2 regions of the Arthrobacter sp. sptzw32 genome follow, and region 2 is predicted to be linked to the other one. Evidence: riboswitches for the same ligand, from Rfam matches in the RefSeq annotation. Region 2 holds a riboswitch; the other holds the start of a gene.
The links. A riboswitch is a leader RNA that binds a small molecule or an ion and turns the genes downstream of it on or off. The one in region 2 is predicted to bind glycine.
Positions count from the first base shown of each region.

Region 1: another riboswitch for glycine. It lies ahead of gcvP (aminomethyl-transferring glycine dehydrogenase); the one in region 2 lies ahead of gcvP (aminomethyl-transferring glycine dehydrogenase).

Region 1 is NZ_JBNHEZ010000004.1:314,740-321,971, reverse strand. Features, by position in the region: gene gcvP (aminomethyl-transferring glycine dehydrogenase) at 1-1,512, opposite strand, end outside; glycine riboswitch at 1,565-1,671, opposite strand; glycine riboswitch at 1,673-1,770, opposite strand; gene AC5RVN_RS10400 (DoxX family protein) at 1,943-2,506, opposite strand; gene AC5RVN_RS10395 (hypothetical protein) at 2,553-2,708, shown strand; gene AC5RVN_RS10390 (dihydrolipoyl dehydrogenase family protein) at 2,755-4,140, shown strand; gene AC5RVN_RS10385 (spore photoproduct lyase family protein) at 4,250-5,356, shown strand; gene AC5RVN_RS10380 (GOLPH3/VPS74 family protein) at 5,361-6,131, opposite strand; gene AC5RVN_RS10375 (serine hydrolase) at 6,221-7,232, opposite strand, start outside.
Region 2 is NZ_JBNHEZ010000010.1:13,450-20,681, forward strand. Features, by position in the region: gene AC5RVN_RS16470 (APC family permease) at 1-64, opposite strand, end outside; gene AC5RVN_RS16475 (agmatine deiminase family protein) at 61-1,086, opposite strand; gene AC5RVN_RS16480 (nitrilase-related carbon-nitrogen hydrolase) at 1,152-2,180, opposite strand; gene AC5RVN_RS16485 (Dps family protein) at 2,398-2,877, shown strand; gene AC5RVN_RS16490 (MFS transporter) at 2,970-4,541, opposite strand; gene AC5RVN_RS16495 (TetR/AcrR family transcriptional regulator) at 4,607-5,146, shown strand; glycine riboswitch at 5,236-5,334, shown strand; gene gcvP (aminomethyl-transferring glycine dehydrogenase) at 5,514-7,232, shown strand, end outside.

The sequences.
Region 1 (7,232 bases), on a different contig from region 2:
CATGGTGCAGGAGCCCAGCGGGATCATGGTGCGGTCCAGCGCCAGGTCCCGGTCCGAGAGCCGGCGGATGTAACGCAGCAGCTGTGTTTCAGAGCGGTGGGTGTTGAACACCGGGTGCTGCAGGTAGGTGGAGGTGCGCAGCACCGGTTCGGGCAGTTCGAACCCGGACGCCTCCACAACCGGACCGGCGCCAAAGGCGACAGCAACCGCGGAGAGCACCTCCGGCGTCGTGGTTTCATCGACTGACACGCCAACTGTGTCCGCATCCATGAGGCGCAGGTTGATGCCGCGGGCTTCGGCGGCGGTGATCACCTTGGCGGCCTTGCCGGGCACGCGGACGGTGACGGTGTCGAAGAAGCTCTCGGACACCAGTTCGCGGCCGGCAATCTTCAGCGTGGTGGCCAGGGCGCGGGCGTTGTTGTGGACGGTTTCGGCGATGGCCTTCAGTCCGTCGGGGCCGTGGTAGACGGCGTAGAACGACGAAACGATAGCCAGCAGCGCCTGCGCGGTGCAGATGTTGGAGGTGGCCTTCTCGCGGCGGATGTGCTGCTCGCGGGTCTGGAGGGCCAGGCGGTAGGCGGGGACACCGGCGTCGTCCTTGGACACACCGACGATGCGGCCCGGAAGGGTGCGCTCCATGCCCTGGCGGACGGCCATGTAGGCTGCGTGCGGACCGCCGAAGAACAGCGGGACGCCCAGGCGCTGGGTGGAGCCGACGGCGATGTCCGCGCCCTGCTCGCCCGGCGGGGTGATGAGGGTGAGGGCCAGGAGGTCGGCGGCGACGGTGACCAGCGCGCCGCGGTCTTTCGCCTCGGCGATGACGGCGGACTGGTCCCAGACGCGGCCGGAGACGCCGGGCTGCTGGAGGACCACGCCGTTGATGTCGCCGTCGGGCAGGCCGTCCGTGAGGTCGGCGATTTCCACCTCGAAGCCGAGGGCTTCGGCGCGGCCCAGCACGATGGCGATGGTCTGCGGGAGGAGGTCGGCGTCGAGGACAGTTTTGCCATCCTTGGCCGTCTTGGACTTGTTGGCCCTACGCATCAGGAGGACTGCTTCGGCGACTGCGGTTGCCTCGTCGAGGAGGGAGGCGTTGGCCACCGGGAGTGCGGTGAGGTCCTGGACCATGGTCTGGAAGTTCAGCAGCGCCTCGAGCCGGCCCTGGGAGATCTCGGGCTGGTACGGCGTGTAGGCGGTGTACCAGGCGGGTGCTTCGAGGATGTTGCGGCGGATCACCGGCGGAGTCACGGTGTCGTAGTAGCCCTGGCCGATCATCTGCACGGCCATCTTGTTCTTGCCCGCAAGCTTGCGGAGCTCGGCGAGGACCTGGACTTCGCTCAAGGCGCTTTCGAGGGTGAGCGGCGTGTCCTGGCGGATGGAATCTGGGACCGCACTGTCAACGAGGCCATCAACGCTGTCGTAGCCAACGGCCTTGAGCATGGTGTCGATGTCGGACTGGCGGCGCGCGCCGATATGGCGGTCTGCGAAGGTGGTAGGGGACGAATGAACCGTCATGAGAGGAACTCCATAATTCAGGTGGCGCCTAAGCTCCACGTTGATTCGGGTTCCTCCCCGCTCTGTATCGGACCTGAGAGTTTTGCGTTGCCCTGCGTTTTGCAGAGCGCCACTTGCACCGTCGGTGAGCCCGGTTGCCCGGACTGCTTTCCAGAGTTGCCTTGCCGCGGCGGTACGTGGGCCTGAGAGATTCCTGGGGAGGATTTGCTCCTACGGCGCCTGCAGAACGTACCGGCAGGACTCTCCCGCCGCAGATCATCAGCACATGCCACTGTTCGGTGACACGGCTCACACGTTACCGTGTTAGGGCGCGGGATGCAAAATTACCGTCCGATGGTTCGGGAATTCTGTCCCTTACCCGGCCGCCCATCGCAAGTGGACGACAGCGGGATGTCCCCCGCCGTTGACAGTCGCGGCGCGCCGGCTTCCGTCAGCCTTCTTCCGGCGCGGTAGCTACAGTCGGCGCCTGCGCGTCGGCTGCCAGGGCCTTGCGCCGGCGGTAAATCTGGATGCCCATGGCTGCGGGGATCACAGCCAGGGCGGTGGCGCGCATCCAGGGCCGGTCCAGCACGTGACCGGTTAGTGCGTCCAGGGAGAAGGGGCCGGAACCACCGATAGTGAACGCCACTGCCGCCAAACCCAGCACCGCCGGGTACTCCAGGCCGCCCTCAGTGGCAAAAAAGCCGTTCGGCGCGTGAACGCTTGCAGCCACACCCATCGTGGTTGCAGCGGCGGCGCCGGCGGCAGGGGTAGCCAGGCCCAGGGCCAAGGCAACACCTGCTCCAGCTTCACCTACACCGGCGAGGATTGCGCTGGGTTTTGCGGGACGGAAACCCATGGCGTGCATGCCCTTGCTGGTACCTTCGAGCCCTCCCCCGCCGAACCACCCAAAGAGTTTTTGGGATCCGTGAGCAATAAGAACACCTCCAAGCGCAACCCGGAAAAGGCTTTGCGCCGCGGCTGCTGCCTCAGGACTGGTTGTTACGTGGCTCATCAGACTCCTCCTTGGGTTGGCTGTGCCGGTGCTGTACCTTGCCATTTTGACGCAGAAAGCCACCACTGCACCCCTCCAATTTTCTGCGAAGAAGTTCCTGCTCCTTGGAGTGCGTTCTTCTGCCGAGCACGTGACCCGCCCAGAAGGCCAGGACAAGCAGATCGACGACGGCGAGCGCCAGGCCGATCTGCGTTCCCCCTGACGAAGTGCGTGCCGCATGGGGCAGGATGGGTGCCAAGGGAGGCGTTATGGATTTTGATGTCCTGGTAGTCGGAGCCGGACCGGCGGGCATGGCTGCCGCAACACGGGCAGCGGAGCTCGGTGCGCGTACCGCCGTTGTTGAGCGTGCCCGGCTGGGCGGCACTTGCGTGAACTCAGGTTGCGTGCCCACGCGGGTGCTGGCGAAGACTGCGCGGTTGTACAGGGAAGTGCGCACCGCCCGGGACTACGGAATTGTGGTCCACGAGCCTGCGGTGGACTGGCCGCAGCTGGTCCGGCGGGTGCGATCAACCGTGGACCGCGTACTTGACGCCAAAGCGTACAACGAGGCCATGCGGCAACTGGACATCACGTTCCTTCAAGGGGATGCAGCGTTCAGCGGGCCGCAGGAAATGTTGATCGGCGGGCGCCCGGTTACCGCTGCTTCGGTCATCCTGTGTGTGGGCGGAAGTGCCCGGAGGCTGCCCATCCCGGGCGCGGAGCACGCCGTGCTGCCTCACGAAGTCTTGGACCTTCCTGAACTTCCCAGCTCCGTCGCAATTATCGGCGGCGGCCACACCGGTGCGCAGCTGGCCACGATCTTCGATGCCCTTGGATCGCACGTTACCCTTTTGGACCTCGCACCGCGCATCCTCACCACCGAGGACGATGACGTCTCCATGGCGGTCACGGAAGGCTTCCGTGACCGCGGCGTGAACGTGGATGTCGGCATCCGTGGTGTGGATGGCATTGAGAAGCACGACGGCGGAGGCCTGGAAATCCGCTGGCAGGGCGGGGACGGCGCGCAGTCGGCACAGGTGGATGCAGTGATCATGGCTGCCGGCTGGCCGGCGAATATTGACGGCCTCGGTCTGGAGGCGGCAGGCGTCGCCGCTGGGAGGGGAGCTATCCCGGTGGACAACTACCTTCGCTCCAACGTCCCGCACATTTTTGTTGCCGGAGACGCGAACGGGACGTCCATGCTGGTACAGGCCGCTGTCTTTGAGGGTGAGACTGCCGCAGAGAATGCCGTCCTGGGAGCGCGCCGGACCACGCCGCACCACCTGCTGCCGGAGGGCGGGTTCACGGACCCGGACTACGCCGGAGTGGGCCTCACCGAGGCGAAGGCCAGGGAACGCGACGCGGAGTGCGCCGTCGTCGTCGTTCCCTATGCGTCGGTGGAACGTCCCATCATCGATGACCGGGAGCAGGGGTTTCTGAAACTGGTTACGGACCGGCACCGGGAGCTGATACTCGGCGCACACGCGGTTGGCGAGAACGCAGTCGAGGTCATCCAGGCAGTTGCGTCCGCAATGGCCGCCGGCACAGACGTGGCCACCCTTGCACGCGTGAAGTTTGCCTACCCGACGTACAGCTCAATAATCGGTCGCGCGGCACGGCAGGTGGTGCGGGGAGCAACGAAAGAGTCCTGGTGAGCGGACTAAATTCGTCGTAGTTTTCCACGGACTCTTACCTCGCCTTTAGGGTATTCCGGGGAAAATACGTGGAACAACCGCACCATCATCATTGTTGTTAAAGGCAATGATGACTCTTCAGGAATCGGACCTGACCACACTTTCTCCCACCCGTTTATGGGTTCCCAAACACGTGCTGATCACGAGGGCCGCAGCAGACCTGCCCCACACAGCTGACATCCTTCGGCGCTGCGAGCGTGCCGGTGTTGACGATGTCCGGTTCCTGCCAGGGAACGCCTTGACAGGGCTGCGCGGTGCCAGTGAGCGCGAAACGTACGCGTCCGCGAAGAACACGCTTGCGGTGGTCGTGGCCCCGCCCAGCGTCCTCAAACCGCAGCCAATCCCGCCGAGCGCTGACTGGCGCATCGACCTCGCCAAGGGTTGCCCCGCCCACTGCCAGTACTGTTACCTGGCCGGATCCCTGCAGGGTCCTCCCGTGACCCGCGTGTACGCGAACATTGACGATGTGCTGGGCGGAATACGCACCCACGCCGGCAGAGGCTCTGTCACCCGCGGGACCTTGGACCGTGGCCACGAGGGTACGACGTTCGAGTTGTCCTGCTACACCGACCCCCTGGGCATCGAGAGCGTGACGGGGTCGCTCGCTGCCGCAATTTCCCGCGTCGGGGCGGGGGAATTCGGCGACGACGTGCAGTTGCGGTTTACGACGAAGTTCGACGACGTCGGTGAGTTGGTAACCCTCGATCATGGGCGCAGGACTCGGATCCGGTTTTCGGTTAACGCCGCAGACGTAGCGGGCCGGTTTGAAGGAGGCACTGCACGGATGCCCGCCCGGCTTGCCGCTCTCCGCGCTGTGGCAGCGGCGGGTTACCGGGTAGGCCTGACAATTGCCCCTGTTATGCCCGTACCTGGCTGGCGGGAGCAGTATGGCACGCTGCTGGACAGCGTCGCCGATGCTGTCGCCGGCATCAATGACCTCGATCTGACCGCCGAGATCATCACGCACCGCTTCACTCCGGCGAGCAAGGAAGTGCTGCTGGGCTGGTATCCGGGAACCAAGCTTGAGATGGACGAGGAATCGCGGAGCCAGAAGCGATCCAAGTTTGGCGGCGTCAAGTACGTGTACCCGAAGCAGACCATGACGGAGATGCGCGGGTGGTTCACAGAGGAGCTGGAGCGGCGGCTGCCGGCCGCCCGGCTCCTCTACTGGACATGACCCGTCACAACGTTGCTGCTTCTTCCTCGGCAAGCCTGATCAGGCGAAGTTCGTCCTCCACGGCGCGGGACGGCCAATAGTCCTTCGCCAGCTCGCTTGCCCGGATCCTGTCTGCCTCGGGGAAGAGCTTGCCGAGCAACCCGGACGCCTGAAGCAGGGCGATCAGCACGATGGTCCGGGCGTCGGGCCCCTTGGCAACGGGCTTGGCATTCGGCACTTTGGACCCTGCCTCTACCGACCCGGCGAACCCGGCCACGGCTGCCTCGGCACTCAGGGCCCCGGCCTCCGCTGCTGTGTCCGGCACCTCGAGGCTGGACGGCGGGCCGCTGAGCGCAGCCCGGATCTTCTCCAGGAGCGCCGCCTCCGGGGCATGGTCCTTCTCCGGGTACCGCGCGGCCCGGAACCTGCCCAGGTGCTTTTCACCGGCATGTTCCACGATGCCCAGTGATACCAGCCCCTCGTAGACACGCAGCACTTCGGAGCGGCTCTCCAGCACGCCCACCCACCACTTGGGAGTGTGGGGCCGGGACTTGCCGCGGATCAGTTCCAGCTCGTGCTCGAACTCGGTTGCCGGGGTGGCGCCGGTGGCCCTAACCCGCTTTCCCTGGAGCTCGATCGCGCCGAGCAGGTCCAGTTCAGCCAATATTGCCCCTGCCACCGTGGTCCTAAGCGCGAACAGCGGCACTTCAGGTCTGCCGTTTGAGTCGTTTGTGGCCAGAAGCAGGAACGCCTGGGGAAGGCTAAGTTCCACTGTTTTAGGAGTTTCAGCATCCATAGGATCATGGTGGCGCAGTTGGGCAGCCACCACAATGAGGACTTGAGCGGACGACGGCGGGACGTCCCGCCGTCGTCCGAATCCCTGGCCTACGCGGCCCGGGTGAAAGTCCCCAGTCCAGTCCTGTCGTAAAAGTCCAGTGTGACGCTTCGGGCGGGGCCGCCGTTTGCCACTGCGAAGATTGCACCGGCCAGGCCGTTGCCGTTCTCGCCGATGGATTCGAAGCTGAACGTGTCGCCGTCGAAGTGGGTGAGCGGGAAGGTTGTGGGGCTGCCGGCCGGTCCCATCCGCATGGCCAGCTTCCCGCCGTCGTCAAGGACCACCAGCGGGCCGTAGTAGGAATTGGTGTAAGTGCCTGTGTAGGCATTGTTCGCTTTGGCGGGAGCGGGGTTGGCCGGAACTTTGGCGTAGTCCACTTCAGGTTTGTCGGCTTCGTCCTGTTGCTTGAAGATACTTGCGGTGAAGGCCAGCCAGTCCACCGTAGGCGATCCGTGCTGGGCGGTATCGAGGAAACCGGCGGCGATTGCTTCAGGAATGCCCTGCGGGCGGCCGTTGGTCAGGGCCACGATGGCCAGTTGCTCGCCGGGCAGCATGGAGACGGCGGTGGCCGCGCCCAGATTGAAAGCCCCGGAGTGGCCCAGCTGGACGCGGGCCTGGTCGTCGTAGGAGACGTTCCAGCCCAGCCCGTAAAAACGGGAGCGGGCGGCCGGAGCAGCCGCGGGGTTGGAGACTGCATGGGGAACACGGGTTGTATGAAGGGCAGCGGGATCAATAATGGGCCTGCCCTCAAATTGGCCGTCTCCGAGCTGCAGCCGGAGCCATTGCGCCAGGTCCCGCACCGACGAACTTGCCCCACCGGCGGGAGCCTCGGCGTCGGCATTGCGGCGGTATCTCGCTGCCCATTCCTTGTTTCCGAGCGGCACGTGAAGGATGGCCTTGTCTGTGGCCTTTTCATAGTCCGAGTGACGGTAACTGGTGGCGGACATGCCCAGCTTCCGAAACAGGATCTCGTCGGCCAGATCCTCCCAGGACATGTGCATCGCATCAGCTGCCGCCTGGCCAGCCTCGGTGAAGCCGAAGTTGCTGTAGTTGTAGCTGGAC
Region 2 (7,232 bases):
TTTCGGAGGCGGCGCCGGGGGCATTCCTGCCGGCAGAGGAATCCGTGCGGATGGTTTCTGTCATGACACCACTTTCTGGAAGGCAGCAGGTTGCTGTTGGGTGATGCAGTGGATTCCCCCGCCGCGGGCAAACAGTTCGCGTGCGTCGATGGCAACGATGCGCCGCCCGGGGTAGGCCTCCGCAAGGATCTGCAGGGCTTTGTCGTCCTGTGGGTCATTGAAGCTGCAGGCGATGACTGCGCCGTTGACCACCACGTGGTTGATATAGCTGTAGTCCACGAACCCTTCCTCGTCCCGGAGCATTTCCGGTGCGGGGACTTTGATGATGTTCCACTTCCGGCCCGCGGCGTCCGTGGTGCCGCTCAGGAACTCGATGATCTCCCGGCTGACCTCGAAGTCTGGGTGTTCCGGGTTTTCCTGGGCATGGACCAGCAGCGTGCCGGGGGAGGGTATGGCTGCAACGATGTCCACGTGGCCCCGGGTGCCGAAGCGCTCGGAGTCGCGGGTCAGGCCGCGCGGCAGCCACACCACGTGGGTGGCGCCGATGGTGCGGGCCAGTTCCTGCTCGACGTCGGCGCGGCTGAGGCCGGGGTTCCGGCCGGGATCGAGCTGAACGGTTTCGGTGACGAGGACTGTTCCCTGGCCGTCCACCTGGATTCCGCCGCCCTCGTTGACGAGCGTGGACAGGATATGGCGGGCTCCGGAGCGGCCGGCCACCTCACCGGCGATCAGGGCATCCTTGTCCCATTGCGCCCAGTCCTGCCCGCCCCAGCCGTTGAAGACCCAGTCAACGGCACCAAGCTGCCCCTCACCATCCAGGACGAAGGTTGGACCGATGTCGCGCATCCACGCATCGTTCAGCGGGGCTGCGAGTACCTCAATCCCTGGGTGCAGGTAGGCGGCGGCCGTTTTGACGTCACCGGGGTCCACCACCATGGTGACGGGTTGGAATTCGACGGCGGCATTCGCCACTGCGGCCCAGGTGGACCTGGCTGCGTGGGCGGCTTCTGGCGATTCACCAAGGGTGTAGCCGCCGGCGGGAAAGGCCATCCAGAGCCGCACCTGTCGGGCCGTTTCGGCGGGCATCCGCCACTGCGGGGCCTGCTCCGACTGCGCTGGGGTGCTGACGGCATGACGGAGCCCGGCGGCGGTCACGAGCACACCTCCGCGAACCCGCGCTCGCCGCCAATGGATTCGTTCAGGCGGACGGGTTCGGTGAGGCGGCCGTAGGTATCAGGGCGGCGTGTGGCGAGGAACGGGAACAGGGTCAGCCAGTCCTTCCGCTGGTCCAGGTCCAGGTCAGCCACCAGTACTGCAGAGGCGTCGCGGGGTGCCTGGGCGAGAATCCGGCCGTAGGGATCGGAGATGAAGGACGAACCGTAGAAGTCCAGGGTGCCTTCGCTGCCCCAACGGTTCGGGGCAACCATAAAGAGTCCGTTGGCGATGCCGTTTCCGACGATCACCTGCTGCCAGAGCGGCTGGGTGTCGAAATCGGGGTGGTCAGGTTCGGAACCTATGGCCGTAGGGTAAACCACGATTTCCGCACCGCCCAGGGAGTAAAGCCGGGCCACCTCGGGGAACCACTCGTCCCAGCAGGTGGGCATGCCGAGCCGTGCGCCACCGAGTTCGGCGGGTGCATGCACCTCGTACGCGTCTGCTGAGGCCGGGCCCTTACGGAAGAACTTGTCCTCGTAGTAGCCGGCGGTCACGGGGATGTGGAGCTTGTGGGTCCGTGCCAGAAGTTCACCCCCGGGCGAGACCAGGATGGCTGTGTTCAGGCCCAGTCCGTCATCCTGTCCGTCCGGGTTCCCGGCGCGCTGGTACAGGGAAGCGTGGATAGATACCCCATGGCGCCGGGCAGCGTCTGAAGCGAATTGGAATGTGGGGCCTGTGAGCAGGTCCTCGGCGAGATCCGATGGCCGGGACCGGCCCGGGCCTTCAGCGGGATCGTTGTGCGGGCGCGTGTCGGCAGGGTATCGCGAGAGCGTCAGCTCAGGCAGGAAAACTACGGCCGCGCCCAGGTTGGCGGCGCGGCCGATGCCCTCGTCCAGTTCAGCCTCGACGGCGGCTTTGTCGGTTTGCCACCGGTGCTGGACCACGCCGACGCGCAGGGCCGGGCGGCCGGACGGCGATGTCCGGGCCGGGGAGGCGGGTGCGCCGAGGCAGGAAATTTCGATCATGTTGGCTACTCCAGTGAGACGATGGTCACTAAATGAATGACGTTCATTTAGTATGCGGTTCAACCGGCCCGGATGCAAGGAGAATATGAACCGCGTTCGTTTATTTCGGCGGAAGCACAATTAGTAAGCTCACTGAGAAATTTTGCCGGCAGGCCCGCCAGGGCCGCCCGCCGGGCTGGTAGCGTCGGAATCACAGGAACAATCGAGGAGGATGCATATGAAAGCTTCACCGACACTGACCAACAACCTGCAGGCCGTGCTCACTGACCTGATCGACTTGCACATCCAAGGCAAGCAGGCCCACTGGAACATTGTGGGGACCAACTTCCGGGACCTTCACCTGCAACTGGACGAGATTGTTGACGCCGCCCGCCAGTTCGCCGATGACACGGCCGAGCGGATGCGCGCCCTGCATGCCCTCCCGGACGGCCGCAGTTCCACGGTGGCCGAGTCCACCAGCCTCGCTCCCTTCCCCGAAGGCCTGATCAGCACCAAGGACGCCATCGAGCGGATCGTTGCGGCACTTGAGGCTGCCGTAGGCACCATGCGGAAGGTCCACGATGAAGTCGACGAGGAAGATCCCACCTCGGCCGATCTCCTGCACGAGTTCATTCTGAAGCTGGAACAGTTCGCATGGATGGTGAACGCCGAAAACATGAAGCCCACCGCCAGCGTCACTGCACCTGACGCACAGTAGTCCCGCTGCCCGCACGGGCAGGATCTGCAGGCGCCCGTCACCGGAGGGTGTCCTCCGGTGACGGGCGCCTCTTGCTGTCCGGGCCGCGCCTCTTACGGCGCCTTGGGCACCTTCCGCAGCACGACGGCGGCGAAGACTGCCGCCGTCGCCATCAGCACCAGCCCGATTGCGGCGGTGATATGGACGCCGGAGTCGAACGCGGCGCCGGCTGCCTGCCGGAGTGCGTCAGCAAGGGGTGCCGGAAGGCTTGCTGCGAGCTCCATCGCTCCTGCCAGGGTTTCGCCGGCACGTGCGCTTTCGTGCCCGGGGGCGGCAGCAGCAAGGCCTTCCGGGAGCCGCAGGTTGTGCTGGTAGGAGGCTGTGAGAATGGAGCCCAGCACGGCGGTTCCCAGCAGGGCGCCCACCTCATAACCCGTCTCTGAGATCGCTGATGCTGCCCCCGATTTTTCCGGCGGTACGCTGCCGAGGATGAGGTCATTGGAGATGGTCTCCGCTGTTCCTACGCCAAGTGCCAGGACCAGCAGGGCAGCGAGCAGCAGTGCCGGGCCGTTGGTATGGCTGCCGAAGGTTACCATGCTGTAGCCGGCGGCACTCATGGCCAGTCCGGCGCCAACCACAAAACCCGGACGGATCCTCCGCACCACCGGCACCACCGCCAGGCCCGCCACAACGGTTGCCACCAGGGCCGGAACCATCGCCACTCCTGCTGCGGAAGGAGACATTCCCTCGAGGAGCTGAAGGTGCTGGGCCAGGAAGAGGATGAAACCGTTGAAGGAGAACAGCGCCAGGACATTGGCGGTGATGGCCATGCTGAACACGCGGTTGCGGAACAATGACATGTCCAGCAGCGGGCACTCGAGCCGCTGTTGCCGGCGGACAAAAACGGTACCCATTACCAGGCCGAAGGCCGTACTCCCCATTGCCAGTGCGCCGAAACCTTCAGTGGCGGTTTCCTTGATGCCGTAGACCACCGGAACCATGGTGAGCAGCGAGAGCAGGATGCTCGGCACATCCACCCTTCCAGGCGCCGGATCCCGGGATTCAGGGATAAACGCCGGGCCGAAAACCAGCAAAGGGATCATGATGGGCACAGCGACCAGCAGGACCGCTCCCCACCAGAACTGCTCAACCAGCCACCCGCCAAAAATAGGCCCGAGCGCCGCGCCTCCGGAGAAGCCCGCAGCCCAAATGGCGATGGCCAGCCGCCGGCGGTTCGGGTCCACGAAGATGTTGCGGATCAAGGACAGGGTGGAGGGCATCAGCATTGCCCCGAAAAAGCCCAGCGCGGCCCGTCCGGCTATCAGCCAGCCGGCGTCGGGTGCGAAGGCGGTTACTGCTGATACTGCCGCGAAACCAATGCTGCCGGTAATGAGCAGCCGGCGGCGTCCGATCCTGTCGCCGAGGCTTCCCATTGCCACCAGCAGCCCGGCCAGCACCAGCGGGTAGGCGTCCACAATCCATAGGAGTTCCACTCCCGTGGTGCCCAGCGCACTGGCTATGGCGGGCAGCGCGAAGGTCAGCGCCGTATTGTCCACGGCAACCAAAAGAACCGGAAACATCAGGAGGGCCAGTGCGAGCCAATCGCGGCTGCCGCCGTTCGCAGAACCGGCGCGCCGCACGGTGGTGGCGGTGATGTTCGATGGGGAAGCAGGGGAAGACATCATCCTGGAACTATACCGTCCGGACGGTACAGTTAAGAAACCGGCCGCGACAATGCATGATGGAAGCCATGCCCCGAAAACCTGTAGCGCGAGACGCTGTCCTGGACGCCTTCGAAGAACTCCTGATTGACGTGGGCGAAAGGGCAGCCACCTTGGAGGCGGTGGCCAAGCGGGCCGGTGTTTCCAAAGGCGGCCTGCTGTACCACTTTCCCAACAAGGACGCCCTGATCACCGCCACCCTGGAACGGCTGGACCGGCTCGCAGGGGAAGATTTCGCTGTCATGGCGGCCGCGCCGGAGGGGGCGGCGGCGTACTTCATCCGGTCCTCGCTCTGGTCTGACACCCCTATGGACCGTTCCTTTGTGGCCGCAACGCGCCTGGCTGAGGTAGCCCATGAAGATGCCCGGCGCCGCTTTGCCGCCATCCAGCAGCGATGGCTGGACCTCATCGGCAAGGACGTTGGCGCGCCGATGGCAAAAGCAGTGCTGTACATGGGGGACGGGCTGTACTTCAACGCCATGTGGGAAAGCGGGCCATCGGGAAACCCCGCTGACAGGCAGGCGGAGGTGGACGAACTCCTTGCCGCCGTCCACCGGCTGAGGGGTTAGCCGGTATTTGCTCCTGCGCCCGGGGCGTAGGAGAATTGGCCATGTGCGGGCCGTGACCGGCCGCAAGAAAAAACAAAATGAATAGCCTTTGATCTGCGGCGGGAGAGTTCTGCCGGAAGGTACTGGCAGGCGCCGTAGGAGCAATACCTCCCCAGGAATCTCACAGGCCCATGTACCGCCGCGGCGAGGCAACTCTGGAAAGCAGCAGGCTGTCCGCAGAGGCATCCGGAATTTGGATACCAGGACTGCTGTGCTCACCGACGGTGCAAGCGGGCAGGCGGAAGCCGGCGTCGCGGAAACTCTCAGGTCCAATACAGAGCGGGGAGGGACCCGAATCGATGCGGCATACCCTGACGCCGCCATAACCATGGAGTTCCTCGTGACTGTATCCTCGGCCTCCGCCACTGCCGCCACCGCAGGCCACGCTTCTTCAGCTGCGGCCGCCGCTTTCGTTGACCGGCACATCGGCGCCCGCCGGGAAGACGACGTCGCCACCATGCTCAAGGCCATTGGCTACGACACCGTGGACGCGCTGGTTGACACCGCCGTCCCCAAGGACATCCGGCAGGACACTGCACTGGAACTGGCAGGCGCGCTCAGCGAGGTGGAGGCGCTGGCTGAACTGCGAAGGCTCGCAGCCAAAAACAAGACCGCCGTGCAGATGATCGGCCAGGGGTACTACGACACCGTGACGCCCCCGGTGATCCGCCGCAACATCCTTGAGGGCCCGGCCTGGTACACCGCCTACACCCCCTACCAGCCCGAGATTTCCCAGGGCCGCCTGGAGGCGCTGCTGAACTTCCAGACCATGGTCCAGGACCTGGTGGGCCTGCCGATCGCGAACGCTTCCCTGCTGGACGAAGCAACCGCGGTGGCCGAGGCCGTCCTGATGATGCGCAGGGCAAATAAGAATACAGAAGCCCGCGACGGCAAGACGGTGTTGGATGCCGACTGCCTGCCGCAGACCATCGCCATCGTCAGGGGCCGCGCCGAGGCGCTGGGTTTTGAGGTTGAGGTCGCAGACCTCTCCAAGGGCCTGCCCGACGGCGTCATCAACGGTGTGGTGCTCCAGCAGCCCGGTGCTTCCGGCCGGGTCTTCGACCACACCGCCGTGATCGCCGACGCCAAGGAGCGCGGTGCCCTGGTGACAGTGGCGGCCGACCTGCTCGCCCTGACCCTCATCACGCCTCCGGGGGAGCAGGGCGCGGACATCGCCGTCGGCTCTGCCCAGCGCTTCGGCGTCCCGCTGTTCTACGGCGGACCGCACGCCGCCTACATGGCCGTGCAGAAAGGCCTGGAGCGTTCCATGCCCGGCCGCCTGGTGGGTGTTTCCAAGGATTCCGCCGGGGTTCCTGCCTACCGTCTGGCCCTGCAGACCCGCGAGCAGCATATCCGCCGCGAGAAGGCCACCTCCAACATCTGCACCGCCCAGGCGCTGCTGGCCATTGTGGCCTCGATGTACGCCGTCTACCACGGCCCGGAGGGACTGAAGGCGATCGCCCGGTCCGCCCACGCGCACGCCAGGATCCTCGCCGCTTCCCTTGAAGGCGCCGGCTTTGAGGTGCTGCACAGGAGCTTCTTCGACACCGTCACCGTCTCCGCGCCCGGCAAGGCTGCGGGCATCGTGGCTGCCGCCGAGGCCAAGGGCATCAACCTGCGCAGTATCGACGCGGACACGGTGGGCTTCTCCACCGATGAGACCACGACGCCGGATGTCGTCGACGGCGTCCTGGCCGCCTTCGGTGCCCCGCCGGCAGAGGTGACAGGAGCGTTTGTCCTGGACGCCGCCGTCGAGCGCTCCTCGGACTTCCTGCAGCATCCGGTGTTCAACACCTACCGCTCGGAGACGCAGCTGCTGCGTTACATCCGGAAGCTTTCAGACCGGGACCTGGCGCTGGACCGCACCATGATCCCGCTGGGCTCCTGCACCATGAAGCTGAACGCCACGGCCGAGATGGAAGCTATCTCCTGGCCGGAGTTCGCCTCCATCCACCCCTTTGCCCCGGACTCGCAGACCGAGGGCTGGCGTGAGCTGATATCCGGGCTCGAAGCGGATCTTGCGGAGATCACCGGATACGACCAGGTG